3 regions of the Agrobacterium sp. DE0009 genome follow, and region 1 is predicted to be linked to each of the others. Evidence: predicted binding sites of a transcription regulator. Region 1 holds the regulator's gene; each other region holds the start of a gene.
What was found. Region 1 encodes PhoB, which activates phosphate uptake and scavenging genes when phosphate is short. Its sites were predicted from a motif close to TGTCATNNANCTGTCAT; they were not measured.

Region 1 (5,250 bases):
GAAACCGCTCCCGGGGAAAAACGTGCAAATCGTGATGAAGGCCCGCCAGAAAACCGACGAGCCTCTTCGAAGTCCAACAGATGGTAATCGCTGCCGAGAGTTTCAAGCACCCGTCCGACGTTCAGCAAACGGGTGGTATCTTCAGATGACGCCCATGCACCAGGCGATGATTGATTTCTGCGCGTGGAGGCGGTTTTCCGCCTCGTCGAAGACGACCGATTGCGGGCCGTCGATCACCGCATCCGTCACCTCTTCACCGCGATGGGCCGGAAGGCAATGCATGAACAGGGCGTCCTTTTCAGCCTTGGCCATCAGCGCTTCGTTGACCTGATAGGGCTGGAAGATGTTGTGGCCGCGCGCCTTGTGTTCCTGGTTCATGGAAACCCAGGTGTCGGTCACCACGCAATCGGCGCCAGCGACGGCCTTTTCCGCATCATGATACAGTGCGATCTCGCCGCCGTTGTTGCGGGCCCAGTTCAGGAACTTATCATGCGGTTCGGAACCCATGGGAACCGCCATCGTCATGCGATACCCGAACCGAGCCGAACCTTCGACGAAGGAATGCAGGACATTGTTGCCGTCGCCCGTCCAGGCAACGGTCTTGCCTTTTATCGGCCCACGATGTTCCTCGAAGGTCATGATGTCAGCCATGATCTGGCAGGGGTGCGTGTCATCAGTCAGGGCGTTGATGACAGGCACGGTTGCGTGTTCGGCAAGCTCAAGCAGACGCGAATGATCCGTTGTACGGATCATGATGGCGTCGACATAACGCGACAGGACCTTGGCCGTATCGCCGATCGTTTCGGCCCGCCCGAGCTGCATCTCCGTGCCAGAAAGGAAAAGCGTTTCGCCGCCAAGCTGGCGCATGCCGACATCGAAAGAGACGCGGGTGCGGGTGGACGGCTTTTCGAAGATCATCGCCAGCATCTTACCGGCAAGCGGCTTTTCCGCTGTGCCGGCCTTGGTCGCCGCCTTGCGTGCCCGGGCATCATCGAGAATCGCCCGCAGGTCCTGCGAGCCGACGGCCGACAGGTCGAGAAAATGTTTAGGTGAAGCCATTTCAAACTGTCCCATGCTCGCGAACCCCGGCAAAGAGGCCCGCCCTTTAGTGTTTTCTCAGGCGATTTTCGCCTGTTTTGCGGTCAGGGATGCGGCGGCCGCTTCCACGCGCGCCAGACCCTCACGGGCCTCTTCCGCCGTGGTGACGAGCGGCGGCAGGAGACGGATGACATTGTCACCCGCCGGTACACCAAGCAGATGTTCCGCACGCATGGCCTGGAGCAATTCACCCGAGGGGATCCTCGCCTTGATGCCGAGAAGCAGGCCCTCGCCGCGAATTTCCTCGATCACGTCGGGGTAACGATCCTTCAATGAGGCAAGCCCCTGGCGGAACACAAGCGCGACATCACGAACATTGTCCAGAAAGCCGTCAGCAAGAACAACATCAAGGACCGCATTGCCGACGGCCATCGCCAGCGGATTGCCGCCATAGGTCGTGCCGTGCACACCCGCCGTCATGCCGGAAGCAGCTTCGGCCGTTGCGAGGCAGGCGCCAAGCGGGAACCCGCCGCCGATACCCTTGGCAACCGCCATGATATCGGGCGCGACGCCGGTGTGCTCATAGGCGAAAAGCTTACCCGTACGTCCGACGCCGGTCTGAACCTCATCGAAGATCAGCAGCATGCCATGCTCGTCACAGAGCGAGCGCAGCAGTTGCAGGAATTCCTTCGCCGGCGCGCGGATGCCGCCCTCGCCCTGAATCGGCTCGATCAGCAGCGCTGCTGTTTCGGCCGTGATGGCGGCCTTCAGCGCATCGACGTCACCGAAGGGAACCTGATCGAAACCTTCAACCTTGGGGCCGAAACCTTCGAGATATTTCTGCTGGCCACCAGCGGCAATGGTCGCCAGCGTCCGGCCATGGAAGGCGCCTTCAAAGGTGATGATGCGAAACTTCTCAGGATGGCCCTTGGAATAATGGTAACGGCGTGCGGTCTTGATCGCGCATTCCAGCGCTTCCGCGCCGGAATTGGTGAAGAAAACCTTGTCGGCGAAGGTTGCTTCCGTCAGACGCTTGGCAAGCTTTTCCTGGCCCGGCACTTCATAGAGGTTGGAGACGTGCCAGACCTTTTCGGCCTGCGTCTTGATCGCCTCCACAAGGTGCGGATGGGCATGGCCCAGCGAATTCACAGCCACGCCAGCCGCAAAATCGAGATATCGCTCGCCGCTTTCCGTGTACAGCCAGACGCCCTCGCCTCGCTCAAAACGCAGGGGGGCTCTTGCAAATGTATCGAACAATGGCGCGGCGGCTTCGGCCATGGCTGTATCACTCCTTGCGCAAATGCGCTGTAAGACGGTTGTCAATAGGCTCTTAGGGTTATCCCTTGCCTGAAAATCAAAAATGCCGCCTCGCGGCGGCAGGGGCACTATTGTCACTTCGCTTGCCGATGTCAACAAAAGTCCGTATTCCCTAGGGTTCTCAAGCCCTAGTAGGTGGCTGGGCGCCAGACCCAAGGTGTTGCCTTTCTGACTCAACTCGCCAGCAAGTTGGGGAAAACCGCAAAATCGATTCGAGATGATTCCCGCGACTCTTGCCACGGAGTCTGCGTGGCACTAGGTTAATCGCTAATTACTAGACTGCAATGCGGCGGAACTAGTCACCAAAAATCAGGCAGAAACCACACTCGCGGCACACCCGCGAGACGGAGAGGGATTCTGCCAAAAATACACGCGAAAAGCGGAGAAGCGGCATGAACTGGACAGACGAACGGGTCGAAAAGCTCAAGAAATTGTGGTCCGAGGGACTTAGCGCCAGCCAGATAGCAGCGCAGCTGGGCGGCGTCAGCCGCAACGCCGTCATTGGCAAGGTCCACCGTCTCAACCTGCCGGGTCGCGTCAAGGCTGGCGGTCCTGTCACTTCGGCGCGCACAGCGCCCAAGCGGACTGCTGCCCCTGCCCCTCGCGCGGCGAATTTTGCTGGCCGCGTCAACGCTGCACCGGCACGGATCCTGACGCGTTCCAACGCCGCGACCGCCCTTCAGGAAGAGGTCGGCATCGAGACCGCGGAAGTTCTCGATTACGTTCCTTCCAGAAACGTCGTCACGCCAATCTCCCGTCGTCTGACGCTGACGGAACTGACCGAGCGCACCTGCAAATGGCCGGTCGGCGACCCCTTGAAAGACGATTTCCATTTCTGCGGCTGTGAAGCGCTGGAATCTTCGCCCTATTGCAAGTTCCATGCGAAACTCGCCTATCAGCCGGTAAGCGAGCGCCGTAAGGCTTGAGTGTTGCGGCACGCATTCGACACTCAAAAACTACGGGCCTTCGGGCCCGTTTTTTTGTGCCAAAACCAGAGCGGATCGGGATCAACCACAACAAAAGGCCCGACACCAATCCGGTTTCGGGCCTTTTGTTTTCGCGGAAAATTACCTTGATGGAACGCGCCAGTCGGATGGCGTCCGCTCAGGCTTCCATGGAATAGCCGGCGCCGCGCACCGTGCGGATGACATCCTGCATGTGCGAAAAATTAAGCGCCTTACGCAGGCGTCCGACATGCACGTCGACGGTACGCTCATCGACGTAGATATCATGGCCCCAGACACCATCGAGCAATTGCGAACGGGAGAACACCCTGCCCGGAGAGGTCATCAGGAATTCCAGAAGGCGAAACTCCGTCGGACCGAGACGCACTTCACGGCTTTTGCGGTGAACGCGATGCGTCTCGCGATCCAGTTCGATATCCCCGCATTTCAGCACCGAAGACAGAACCTCGGGGCGGGCCCGGCGGAGCATGGCCTTGACGCGGGCCATGAGTTCCGGCGTGGAGAACGGCTTGACGACATAATCGTCCGCACCCGTTGCGAGGCCACGAACACGTTCGCTTTCCTCGCCGCGAGCCGTCAGCATGATGATGGGCAGGCGTTCCGTTTCCGGCCGCATTCTGAGCCGACGGCAAAGCTCGATACCGGACACACCAGGCAGCATCCAGTCTAGAATGAGAAGATCGGGGGTACGTTCCTGAAGCCTGATTTCCGCCTCGTCACCACGGGGTATCGTGTCGACATCGTATCCCTCAGCCTCGAGATTGTAACGAAGAAGGACGCTGAGCGCTTCCTCATCTTCCACAACTGCAATCTTGGGCACCATATGCTGAACTCCGCAAGGCTTTGCCTGTCTCTTACTCGGTCACCGAACCGAGCGTGTTGGAACTGTCGTCCTTCGGACGCTCGCCCTCCGGCTGGCTGCCGGTGGTCATGTAATAGATTGTCTCGGCGATATTGGTGGCATGGTCGCCGATGCGCTCGATGTTCTTGGCGCAGAACAGAAGATGCGTGCAGGTCGTTATATTGCGCGGGTCTTCCATCATGTAGGTCAGAAGCTCGCGGAAGAGCGAGGTGTACATGGCATCGATTTCCTCATCGCGCTCGCGGATGGCATTGGCCTTCTCGGCGGAGCGGGTCGAATAGACGTCGAGGACTTCCTTGAGCTGCACCAGCGCCAGTTCCGACAGGTGTTCGAGACCACGGGCAAGCTTGCGCGGCACGCCGGTGCCGGCAACCGCAATCACGCGCTTGGCCGTGTTCTTGCCAAGATCGCCCACACGCTCGAGATCGGCTGCAATACGCAGCGTGCCGATGATTTCACGAAGGTCTGCCGCCATCGGCTGGCGCTTGGCGATGGTGACGATTGCCTTGTCGCCGATCTCACGCTCGGCGTGATCGAGGATGGTGTCGTCAGAAATGACTTTCTGCGCCAGCGCGGCATCCGAGTTCACGAGCGCCCGCACGGCGTCGGCACACATCTGTTCGGCAAGGCCACCCATTTCCGAAATACGGCGTGTGAGGAATTTCAACTCCTCATCATAGGCGGACATGATATGCGAATGGGTCGTTGTCTGGTTCACGGTCTAGTCCTCCGGCTTGGCCTGCAGGCCGTGCCCGGAGCGGGACACGGCAGCGGCACCAGTCTTGTTCGGTTTCTTTGAAGCGCCGGCCTGTATCAGCCGAAGCGGCCCATGATGTAATCCTGCGTGCGCTGATCATCCGGATTGGTGAACATCTTGTCGGTTTCGTTTTCCTCAACAAGATGACCAAGGTGGAACATGGCCGTGCGCTGGGAAACACGCGCCGCCTGCTGCATGGAGTGCGTGACGATGACGATGGTGTAGTTTGTCCGCAGCTCGTGGATCAGTTCCTCGACCTTCGCGGTGGCAATCGGGTCCAGCGCCGAGCAGGGCTCGTCCATCAGGATCAC
Region 2 (5,250 bases), on a different contig from region 1:
GTCGCCGGGTTGAAGATCACGCCAGCGACAATCTCGCCGTTACGCTCCAGCGCGATGGAAACTGCGAAATGCGGAATGCCGTGCAGGAAATTAGTGGTGCCATCAAGCGGATCGACGATCCAGCGATGCGCGCCGTCTGTGCCCTTTTCCTCGCCGCCTTCCTCACCCAGGAAGTCATAGGTCGGGCGAGCCTTCATCAGCTCTTCGCGCACGATCTTTTCAGCTTTGAGGTCTGCCTGGGAGACGAAATCGCTCGGTCCCTTGACCGAAACCTGAAGGTTCTGCACTTCACCGAAGTCACGCGACAAAGACTTACCCGCCTTGATGGCGGCCTGAACCATGACATTGAGAAGGGCTGAACGGGCCATCGATGTTGTTTCCTGGAAAGCTTGCGAACCGACCGGAAGCTCGCCGGGCCGGCACGTCATTATTTTCTTGAATTGAAAGTTTGCGGTTCAAGACCACAAAACGCGCGGAAATTCAAGGTAAAAAGCCCGAACGCTGTGTCGCAACGGCAGCATCAGCTCGGGCGGAAACGATTTGCCGCCTCAATCGCCTTTTTCTGCTGCTCGTCGGTGATGCCGAGATAGAAGTCTTCCAGCTTCGGATCCTTCAGGCCCGCACGGCGGGAAAGCACGTACCATTTGGCAGCCTCGATGGGGTCCGGCCGAGTGCCAAGCGCCTGTACGTAAAGATGCGCGACCTTATTTTGCGCCACGATATTGCCGCGCTGCGCCGCGCCATAAAGCCAGCGGAAGCCCTCATCCAGATTGCGTTCACCGCCGAAACCATTGACCAGCCAGATGCCGAGATCGACCTGAGCGGTGTCATATCCAGCCTTTGCCGCGCGCATCAGCCAGTCGCGTGCCTTGGCTTTCTTATCCGCAGGCACGTCTTTCACTGACCAGTAGATCTGCGATACCGCATATTGAGCGTCTGCGATCCCCTGCTCGGCGGATTTTTCATAAAACGGCAAGGCCATCAGCAGACCCTTGGCGCCCGGATTTTCCGAAACCAGAATCTGGCCCCAGTTGAACTGGGCAGAGGCGTTGCCGGCTTCCGCCGCCCGCCGCATGTAATCGTCAGCCTTTGCCTTGTCGCGCGTGACGAACTTGCCCTCCATCAGGATCAGCGCAAATTTGAACATGGCAACGGGATCGCCGCCCTCTGCCGCCTGCTGGTACCAGAAGGCAGCGGTTTTCTCGTCGCGCGCGATGCCAAGGCCGCGCGACATCATTTCGGCAACCAGTGTCTGGGCGGCTGCGTCGCCACTCTGCGCGCGGGTCAGCGCCTTGTCGAGCGCCTGAACATATTCGCCACGCTGAAAATGGCCATAGGCCTCATCCACCCGGCCCTTGAATTCCTTCTCTGGCGGCAGTGCCGGTAACTCAGCGCCCATCCGCTGATAGACATTCACACCCGCGGAGGGCTGCAGGTCCTTCTGTTCTTCGGATTGCACCCGGCCCTGCCGGGTCGGCTGCGCCTCATTTTCCAGCTGGCGGGAAAGCGCGTTGCTTTCGCTCTGAGGCCCGGACTGGGCAAACACGCCACCCGCCGGCCCGCCGAAAGCGAGCGCCAGCAGCGAAACGGAAAGGCAGCGTGGAAGCGAGCGCATGATCATGGCCTGTATCAACCGTCAAACCGTGGCGCTTTTTCGTCAAGCAGGGCGTTGATTTCGGAAACCGCCTGGGCCGCACCGTCGGCATTGTCAAAAACGGCGCTGCGCATCGCCACAAACTCTACACCGGTTTCTGCCACGGCAACAGCCGTGGACAGATCGGTCCCGCCCATGACAATGGCAGGAATTTCGATCATCGACGCCCACCACTCGCCAAGCGCCAGATTTTTCGGGTGTGCCTCAGGCTTGATATCGCCCTCCAGCTTTCCGAAAAACACGTAGTCAGGGTTGGCTTCGCCCTGCTCAAGCGCTTTGTGACGATCATCCGCATTGCCGCCGCCGACGATCAACTTCGGCGTGAATTTTTCCACGGCCTCCGCAAGCGCCTCGCCATTGCCGATAACATGCAGCCCGTCCGCCTTCACCCGGCCGGCAACACGGCTATCGCCGGCGATAAGCGCTGCTGCACCGGCCTTCTGCACGACGGGCACGATCAGTTCGGCACGTTTCTGGAAAGCAGCGTCATCCAGACCATATTGCGGAATGATAACGGATGCGACGTCGCCGCCCCGCAACGCCTCCTCCACCGCGGTCGCCTGCTTTTGCGCATCGTCCATTTGCGGAACGATGAGGACAAGGCGGCAACGATCTTCAACTGGGGTCATCGGTTCGTCCATTTCAGACAGAAGACGCTTGCTGCGCAATCTGCACTCGTTTTCATATGACAAATCCGATAAACCGGACCGGCGAAAGGATCAACCGTCCATCCATGCTGACCGATTTTCATTTTTATCTCGTCGCCATTCCCGCAGTCGTCCTCGTCGGCCTTTCCAAAGGAGGTCTTGGCGGCGCATTGGCGCTCATGGGCGTGCCTTTGATGGCGCTTGCCGTTTCACCCGTGCAGGCAGCGGCAATCTTCCTGCCGATCCTGATCGTCATGGATCTCGTGGCGCTGTGGGCCTGGCGGCATCATAACCACCGGGAAACGCTGCTCATCATGCTCCCAGGCGCTATCGCCGGAATCGCGCTCGGCTGGGCGACGTCGAGCCTCGTATCCGCCGACGCCATGCGCCTCGTCGTCGCCTCGGTCACGATCCTGTTCGTGCTGCGGTATTTCCATGAGAGCTTCAAAAGCCGCAATGGCCAGGAAATTCCTGCCAAGCCGCAAAGACCTGCGGCTGCCACACTCTGGTCCTCTCTCTCCGGCTATGCCAGTTTCGTGGCCCATGCGGGGGGACCGCCCTTTCAGATTTACTTGCTGCCGCTGAAGCTCGACCCGAAGACCTATACCGGCATGAGCGTGCGCTTCTTCGCCATCATGAACGCAATCAAGCTCATTCCCTATTTTGCGCTCGGCGCACTTGATGCCACCAACCTCAAGACATCGGCGAGCCTGCTGCCGGTTGCGATGCTGGCGACGCTAGCCGGCGCACGGGTCGTCAAATATCTGAAACCGTCGGTCTTTTACCCGCTGATGTATTCCATGGCGCTGATTGCGGCGCTGAAGCTGTTATGGGACGGGCTGCCATTGTAAACCGCGCAATAAAAAGCCCTGGAAGCCGGTTGGGCCGCCAGGGCTTGAAGGCTCAGACCACCGACCCTTCGTTCATCGAGGATCGGTGGTCCGGCAAAATTAATGCCTTGTTGAGGCCTTGAGCCTCTGGAGTTCATCCTTCAGGCGCAGTTTTCGACGTTTAAGGTCCGCGATCTCTTTATCGTCAGACGACGGGGAAGCAAGAATACTTTCGAGCTCCTCCTCCAGAGCACCGTGTTTCTTTTCGAGCGATGCAATATGAGCCTGAATGGTCATGCGGCACGTCCTTCCTTTTTGAACCTACCTCCAGCTCTCCATCGCTGGAGTTTCAGGTTTACGACGGCAATGTGACACGGATCGCGCCGCTTGTCGAAGGCGAAATGAAGGCAATAAGTGGGCAATTTGGTCGCAAGGGATAACTTCCCGTTACCGCGATTTGATGATAGAGGCTCGTTTACGATCAGAGACACGCCGGAGCCGATCCGGCGGCATAAAATGGGGATGACGAGATGCCCGATCAGGACCAGGCGGACATCAGGCTCACGCTGGCGCGGCTGCGCCAGGAGCATGAGGATTACGACGCGGCGATCAACGCGATGATCCAGACCAGCTGCGATGCGCTGAGAATCCAGCGCATGAAGAAGAAAAAGCTGGCCGTCAAGGACAAGATGACCCAGCTTGAAGACCAGGTCATTCCCGATATCATCGCCTGAGCCGGAGAGATTACGTGACAGCAGAAACGCCCCCCGTCGCCATCATCATGGGCAGCCAGTCCGACTGGGAGACCATGAAGAACGCTGCCGACACGCTGGATGCGCTCGACATAGAATACGAAGCCCGTATCATTTCCGCCCACCGCACGCCCGACCGGCTTTATGACTTCGCCAATGGCGCGAAGGACGAAGGCTTCAAGGTCATCATCGCGGGTGCGGGCGGCGCCGCCCATCTGCCGGGCATGACCGCAGCCATGACCCCGCTGCCTGTCTTTGGTGTTCCGGTTCAGTCCAAGACCATGTCCGGTCAGGACAGCCTCTATTCCATCGTACAGATGCCCGCCGGCATCCCCGTAGGCACACTTGCCATCGGCAAAGCTGGCGCGATCAATTCCGCACTTCTTGCCGCAGCAGTGCTTGCGCTCAGCGATGAAGATCTGGCCGACCGGCTGGATGCCTGGCGCGCGCGCCAATCGGCCGCCGTCGCGGAATATCCCATGGACAGCGCCCAGTGACGACAGACGCCATGGCAAAGACCACCAATCTCACCATCGGCATCATCGGCGGCGGGCAACTTGGCCGCATGCTGGCGATGGCCGCCGCACGTCTCAACCACCGTACCATCGTGCTGGAGCCGCAGGCGGATTGTCCGGCAGCGCAAGTCTGCAACGATCAGATCGTTGCGGCATATGATGACGCGACGGCGCTTGCGGAACTCGCAAGCCGTTGCGATGTCGTCACTTACGAATTCGAAAATGTCCCGGTTACAGCGGCCGAAAAACTCAGCCTCTCCGTGCCGGTCCACCCGCCTGCAAAAGCGCTCAGCGCCTCGCAGGATCGGTTGACGGAGAAGCGCTTCCTCAACAACTGCGGCATTCCCACCGCCGAATTCCGCGCCGTGGATAGCCAGGAAGAACTGGAAGCAGCCTTGGCCGCCTTCGGTGGAAAAGGCGTGCTGAAGACTCGCCGCATGGGTTATGACGGCAAGGGGCAGCGTCTTTTCCGGGGCGGCGAAGACGCCGCAGGCGCCTTTGCGGCGCTCGGCGGCGTGCCGCTGATCCTGGAAAGCTTCGTAGCCTTCGAGCGGGAAATCTCTTTGATCGCCGCCCGTTTCCAGGACGGCACCGTCACCTGTTACGATCCGGCTGAGAACATCCATCTGAACGGCATCCTGCACACGTCGACCGTTCCGGCGGCACTGTCGGATGCCGCGAAGGCTCTCGCCGTTCAATCGGCGGAAAAGCTTCTTGCCGCGCTCGATTATGTGGGTGTCATCGGCATTGAGTTCTTTGTGCTGCCTGACGGTTCGCTGGTTGCCAATGAAATGGCGCCGCGCGTCCATAATACCGGCCACTGGACGGAGGCGGCCTGTGTGATCTCCCAGT
Region 3 (5,250 bases), on a different contig from region 1:
GCATTTTTATCGATTATCTCCGAAATGGCAGGGGCAATACGGCGGTGGCAGCCTATTCGACGCGGGCGCGCCCGGGCGCTGCGGTCTCGACGCCATTGGAATGGTCGGAACTGACCGCCGACATAGGGCCCGCCTATTTTACCGTCAACAACATCGGCGCGCGCCTGTCGAAGTTGAAGAAAGACCCCTGGGATGGCTTCTTCGCCGCTGCCGCACCGCTGCCAAAGAAAGGCCGCTAAGCGCTAATGACTGTCTCGCTATGCAGAGCCGGACAGACTTCAGCCTCGCTTTTCGGCGGCGATGCTTTTCTTCAGCGCATCCATGATGTTGATGACATTGCCGCCGGTCTTAGGCTTGCTGCTGCTCTTCTTTTTCGAGGAGGAGACCTCGTCGCCCTTTGACTTCAAAAGAGATTTGATCTTCTTCTGAATAGGGTCCTGCACGAGGGTGGGCTTCCAGCCGGTCACCTGTTTGCCGATGCGTTTTTCCATCGCCTGCAGCAATGGCTTTTCGATCTTCATCTTTGGTTCCAGCGCATCGATGCTGTCTCTGACCTCCTCGCCGTAATGCAGGGTCCAGAGGATAATGCCCTTTCCCGATGGCTCAAGGAGCACGGCTCTTTCACGGCGGTAAATAACGAGCCGTGCTATGCCGTAAACGTCGTTCGCCTTCATCGCTTCACGGATGACGCTGAAGGCTTCAGTGCCGATTTTATCTTCCGGGCGCAGAAAATGAGGTCGGTCGTACCATATCCAGTCGATCGATCCCTTGGGAACGAAGGTCTTGATATCGATGGTGCGGGTGCTTTCCAGCGCCACGGCGTCGATTTCGTCGTCTTCCAGCAAAACGTAATCGTCTTCGCCGCGGGGAAAACCCTTTACCTGGTTTTTGGCGGCGACCGGCTTGTGAGTGACGCTATCGACATAGCGGCTTTCGATGCGGTTGCCGGTTTTTCGGTTGAGAACGTGGAACCGAACCTTATTGCTTTCCGTCGTTGCCGGTGTCAGCGAAACCGATGCGGTGACCAGCGACAGTTTGAGATAACCCTTCCAGAAAACCTGCCGCGCCATGATGAAAATCCGCCTGTTTTTTGAACTCCCGGATCAAACAGCCTCGATAAGCTTTTGTTCCGGGAGCCCTTTCCAAGCTTGTCACATGTCAGCTGAAGAGCGAGGTCAGTCCGTAAACCGAAGCGGAGATCAGTGCCGCCGCTGGCATGGTGACCACCCAGGCGATAACGATATTGCCTGCTAGCCCCCAGCGCACCGCCGAGACACGGCGGGCCGCACCCACGCCGACGATCGCGCCGGTGATGGTGTGGGTGGTCGAAACAGGGATACCGAGCCATGTGGCGCCGAACAGGGTCAGCGCACCGCCGGTTTCGGCACAGAACCCCTGCATCGGGTTGAGCCGGGTGATCTTCGATCCCATCGTATGCACGATGCGCCAGCCGCCGAACAGTGTGCCAAGCGCCATGGCAGACTGGCAGGAAATCACCACCCAGAACGGGACATAGAAGCTTTCGCCAAGATGCCCCTGGCTGAAAAGCAGCACGGCGATGATGCCCATGGTTTTCTGGGCATCATTGCCGCCGTGGCCGAGTGAATAAAGCGAGGCGGAAATGAACTGCATCACGCGGAAGGTTCTGTCGACGGCAAACGGCGTTTGCCGCACGAAAAGCCATGACACGGCCAGTACGAGAATGAGCGCCAGAAAGAACCCGATGGCCGGCGACATGAAGATCGCGCCAACCGTCTTCAATAGGCCTGACCAGACGATGGAATTAAAGCCCACCTTGGCAAGGCCGGCCCCGACGAGGCCGCCGATCAAGGCATGCGACGAGCTGGACGGTATGCCGAAAACCCAGGTGACGATGTTCCAGACGATGGCGCCGATGAGGGCCGCAAAGATGACTTGCGGTGAGACAATGGCCGGATCGATGATGCCGGTGCCGAGGGTCTCTGCCACATGCAGGCCGAAGAAGAGAAAGGCGATGAAATTGAAGAACGCCGCCCACGCGACTGCATATTGCGGCCGCAGCACGCGCGTCGAAACGATGGTGGCGATGGAATTGGCGGCGTCGTGCAAGCCGTTCAGGAAATCGAAGAACAATGCGATGGCAATGAGGCCGACAAGCAGCGGCAAGGCGAGTGCGACATCCATCACACGTTCTCGATCACGATGCCGCTGATCTCATTGGCCACATCCTCGAACCGGTCGACCACCTTTTCGAGTTCGCCATAGATTTCGCTGCCGATCATGTAGGCCATCGCATTGCCGGTCGCACCATGGCGGCGGAAGAGATCCTTCAGCCCCTGATCATGGAGATCGTCGGAGCGGCCCTCGACCCGCGTCACCTCTTCGGCGATCGCCGACAGGCGTTGCGCATTCGCACCGACCTTGTTGAGAAGCGGGATTGCCTCCGCGATCAGTCCAGCTGCACGCACGATCTCATGGCCCATCTCTTTCATAAGCGGGTCGAACTCGCTCTGTTCGAAAAGCCTGATTGTCTTGACGGTCTTGTGCATCATGTCGATGGCATCATCCATCGACTGGATGAGGTCCTTGATGTCGCCACGATCGAATGGCGTGATGAAGCTGCGTCTGACGGCAAGAAGCACATCGCGGGTAATGTCATCAGCCTGATGTTCGAGCGCAACGATCAGCTCACAGTTCTTGTCGACGTCTGTCCCGCTCAGCAATTGGTCAAGGGCTTCAGCCGCTTTGATGACGGTTTCGGAATGTTTGCTGAACATGTCGAAGAAACGGTCCTCGCGCGGCATCAGCTTGCGAAAAATACTCATCATGCGAATTGGCCCTCAATGGCGCTATATTAGTTGTTGGGGGTGATTGTCATAAAACTGTCATAAATCCACGCGGGGCATTGATGCAACCCGGAAAATCAGCACTATCAACGGATATGAAATCATCAAAGAAGCGCCGCAAATCCCGACCGGCTCGTCCACTGACCTTACTCCAGCAACTGGCTGCGGTTCCCGAAAAGCTCTTCACCGGCGCTTTTCGGCAGCAATATGCCGCCTTGTGCTTCCGTTATGCCGCCGATGGCGAGGGCGTTGAGATTTTGCTGGTCACCTCCAGGACCAGCGGACGGTGGATCATTCCGCGTGGCTGGCCGATGAAACGCAAGAAGCCGCACCAGGCAGCAGCGATCGAAGCTTGGGAAGAGGCGGGCGTGCGCGGCCGCGTCAGGAAGGACGCCGTCGGCCGCTATACGTATCTGAAGATGCTCGATAACGGCGATGTCGTGCCCTGCATGGTGGATGTGTTTCAGATCGAAGTGACTGAGGCTGACGCCAGTTTCAAGGAACGCGGACAACGCGTCTCGGAATGGCTACGCCCCGATGAAGCGGCAAGGCGCGTCCGGGATATTGAACTGAAATCGCTGCTGGTCGATTTCCGCCCGAAAGGCAAGAGTAAACGAGAAAGCGGCGGAAAGCTGTAAGCCGCAAGCTGCCGTTCCACCTAGATCGTCAGCAGCCGAAAGAGGCGGATCAGAATCGCCTGTTGTCTCGGCTTTGTGTACCCCGCTCTGCCGAGCTTCATCGGGTAGGGACGGCTCCGCCCTGAACTTTCTGCAGACCACAGTCGCGAACGATCTCCGCAATATGGGAAAATTGCGCCGAAAGCGGATTGCTCCTGCGCCACACCATGCCGATTGTGCGTGATGGACGCGGCTCCGCCAGCCGGAACACCGATACGGAGGATTGCCGCGTCTCCATATCGACGGCCATCTGGGGAATGAGTGTCACGCCTATTCCGGCACCAACCATCTGAACAAGTGTCGAGAGCGAACTGCCTTCCATCAGCACCCGTGGCGGCGCGTTTGTCGTGCTGCAGAAAGAAAGGGCCTGGTTGCGGAAACAATGACCCTCCTCCAATAGCAAAAGCCGCATTTCGCCCAGCTTGTCAGCGCTCGGTACCGGCATTCCCTCGTCCTCGGAAGGACGCACCAAAATGAATTCTTCCGAAAACAGCGGAACCTCCTCGAGCGCCGGTTCCGAGACGGGCAGGGCAACGATCGCCATGTCGAGCCGGGCTTCGAGCAAGTCCTCAATAAGTTTCTGCGTCACGGCCTCACGCGGCCGAGCTTCCAAGTCCGGATAATGGCGGGTCAGCGTCTTGATGACCTGCGGCAACAGATAGGGCGCGACCGTCGGGATGACCCCGATCCGCAGCCGACCGCTGAGCGGGCCCTGACCGGCGCGCGCCAGATCCTGCAATTCATCCACAGAACGCAGGATCGACCGCGTACGCTCGGCAAATTCTTCACCAAGGGTGGTCAGCCTGATCTGGCGGCTGCCACGCTCGACAAGCGGCGCACCGATCAAATCCTCCAGTTCCCGGATCTGCAAAGAAAGTGCAGGCTGAGAGATGGCGCACGCTTCCGCTGCGCGCCCGAAATGGCCAATCTTTGCCAACGAGTCGAAATAACGGAGGTGTTTCATCGATAGGGAAATCATAAGCTCAGCATATCGGAGTCTTTAGAATATACAATTGGAAATTATGGAACCCGACTGTTAGTCATCTTCGTGACAGAAAGAAGATGTAGCTGTGAGAGATCACTAGCGCGTAGGCCTCTTGGCGATGGCGGCTGCTGCATGTGTCGAGTTGACTGTTACGATTAATTGTAAAACCCATCGGAGGGCGAAATGGACGCAACTTCTAAACCGGCTGGTAAATGTCCCGTCATGCATGGAGGCAATACGGCTTCCGGTAAATCGGTGACCGAGTGGTGGCCGAATGCGCTGAACCTCGACATCCTGCACCAGCACGACACCAAGACCAACCCGCTTGGAAGCTCCTTCAACTACCGCGAAGCCTTAAAGACGCTCGACGTCGAGGCACTCAAAGCCGATCTGCGCGCCCTGATGACAGACAGTCAGGACTGGTGGCCGGCCGACTGGGGTAGCTATGTCGGCATGATGGCGCGCGTGACCTGGCATGCGGCCGGCTCCTATCGCGTCACAGACGGTCGCGGTGGCGCCAACACCGGAAACCAGCGTTTTGCGCCGCTCAATTCCTGGCCTGACAATGTCAACACCGACAAAGGGCGCCGCCTGCTCTGGCCGATCAAAAAGAAATACGGCAACAAGATTTCCTGGGCGGACCTCATCGCTCTTGCCGGCACTATTGCCTATGATGTTGCAGGTCTGAAGACCTACGGTTTCGCCTTCGGCCGCGAAGATATCTGGGCTCCGGAAAAAGACACCTACTGGGGTGACGAAAAAG

Region 2: FS804_RS11480 (YdcH family protein) is a predicted target of PhoB. The motif match lies at 3,489-3,505, and genes of this name have one in related genera.
Region 3: FS804_RS23320 (DUF47 domain-containing protein) is a predicted target of PhoB. The motif match lies at 2,852-2,868, and genes of this name have one in related genera.

The regions. Positions count from the first base shown of each region.
Region 1 is NZ_VEIU01000001.1:1,519,489-1,524,738, forward strand. It holds gene argF (ornithine carbamoyltransferase) at 142-1,059, opposite strand; gene FS804_RS07685 (aspartate aminotransferase family protein) at 1,117-2,316, opposite strand; gene FS804_RS07690 (GcrA family cell cycle regulator) at 2,748-3,281, shown strand; gene phoB (phosphate regulon transcriptional regulator PhoB) at 3,460-4,143, opposite strand; gene phoU (phosphate signaling complex protein PhoU) at 4,175-4,870, opposite strand; gene pstB (phosphate ABC transporter ATP-binding protein PstB) at 4,996-5,250, opposite strand, start outside.
Region 2 is NZ_VEIU01000002.1:432,658-437,907, forward strand. It holds gene FS804_RS11460 (inositol monophosphatase family protein) at 1-368, opposite strand, end outside; gene FS804_RS11465 (tetratricopeptide repeat protein) at 521-1,621, opposite strand; gene FS804_RS11470 (thiamine phosphate synthase) at 1,630-2,283, opposite strand; gene FS804_RS11475 (sulfite exporter TauE/SafE family protein) at 2,388-3,152, shown strand; gene FS804_RS11480 (YdcH family protein) at 3,252-3,428, opposite strand; gene FS804_RS11485 (YdcH family protein) at 3,662-3,865, shown strand; gene purE (5-(carboxyamino)imidazole ribonucleotide mutase) at 3,913-4,380, shown strand; gene FS804_RS11495 (5-(carboxyamino)imidazole ribonucleotide synthase) at 4,392-5,250, shown strand, end outside.
Region 3 is NZ_VEIU01000011.1:39,533-44,782, forward strand. It holds gene ligD (DNA ligase D) at 1-239, shown strand, start outside; gene FS804_RS23310 (Ku protein) at 279-1,070, opposite strand; gene FS804_RS23315 (inorganic phosphate transporter) at 1,159-2,163, opposite strand; gene FS804_RS23320 (DUF47 domain-containing protein) at 2,163-2,807, opposite strand; gene FS804_RS23325 (NUDIX hydrolase) at 2,921-3,463, shown strand; gene FS804_RS23330 (hydrogen peroxide-inducible genes activator) at 3,561-4,481, opposite strand; gene katG (catalase/peroxidase HPI) at 4,671-5,250, shown strand, end outside.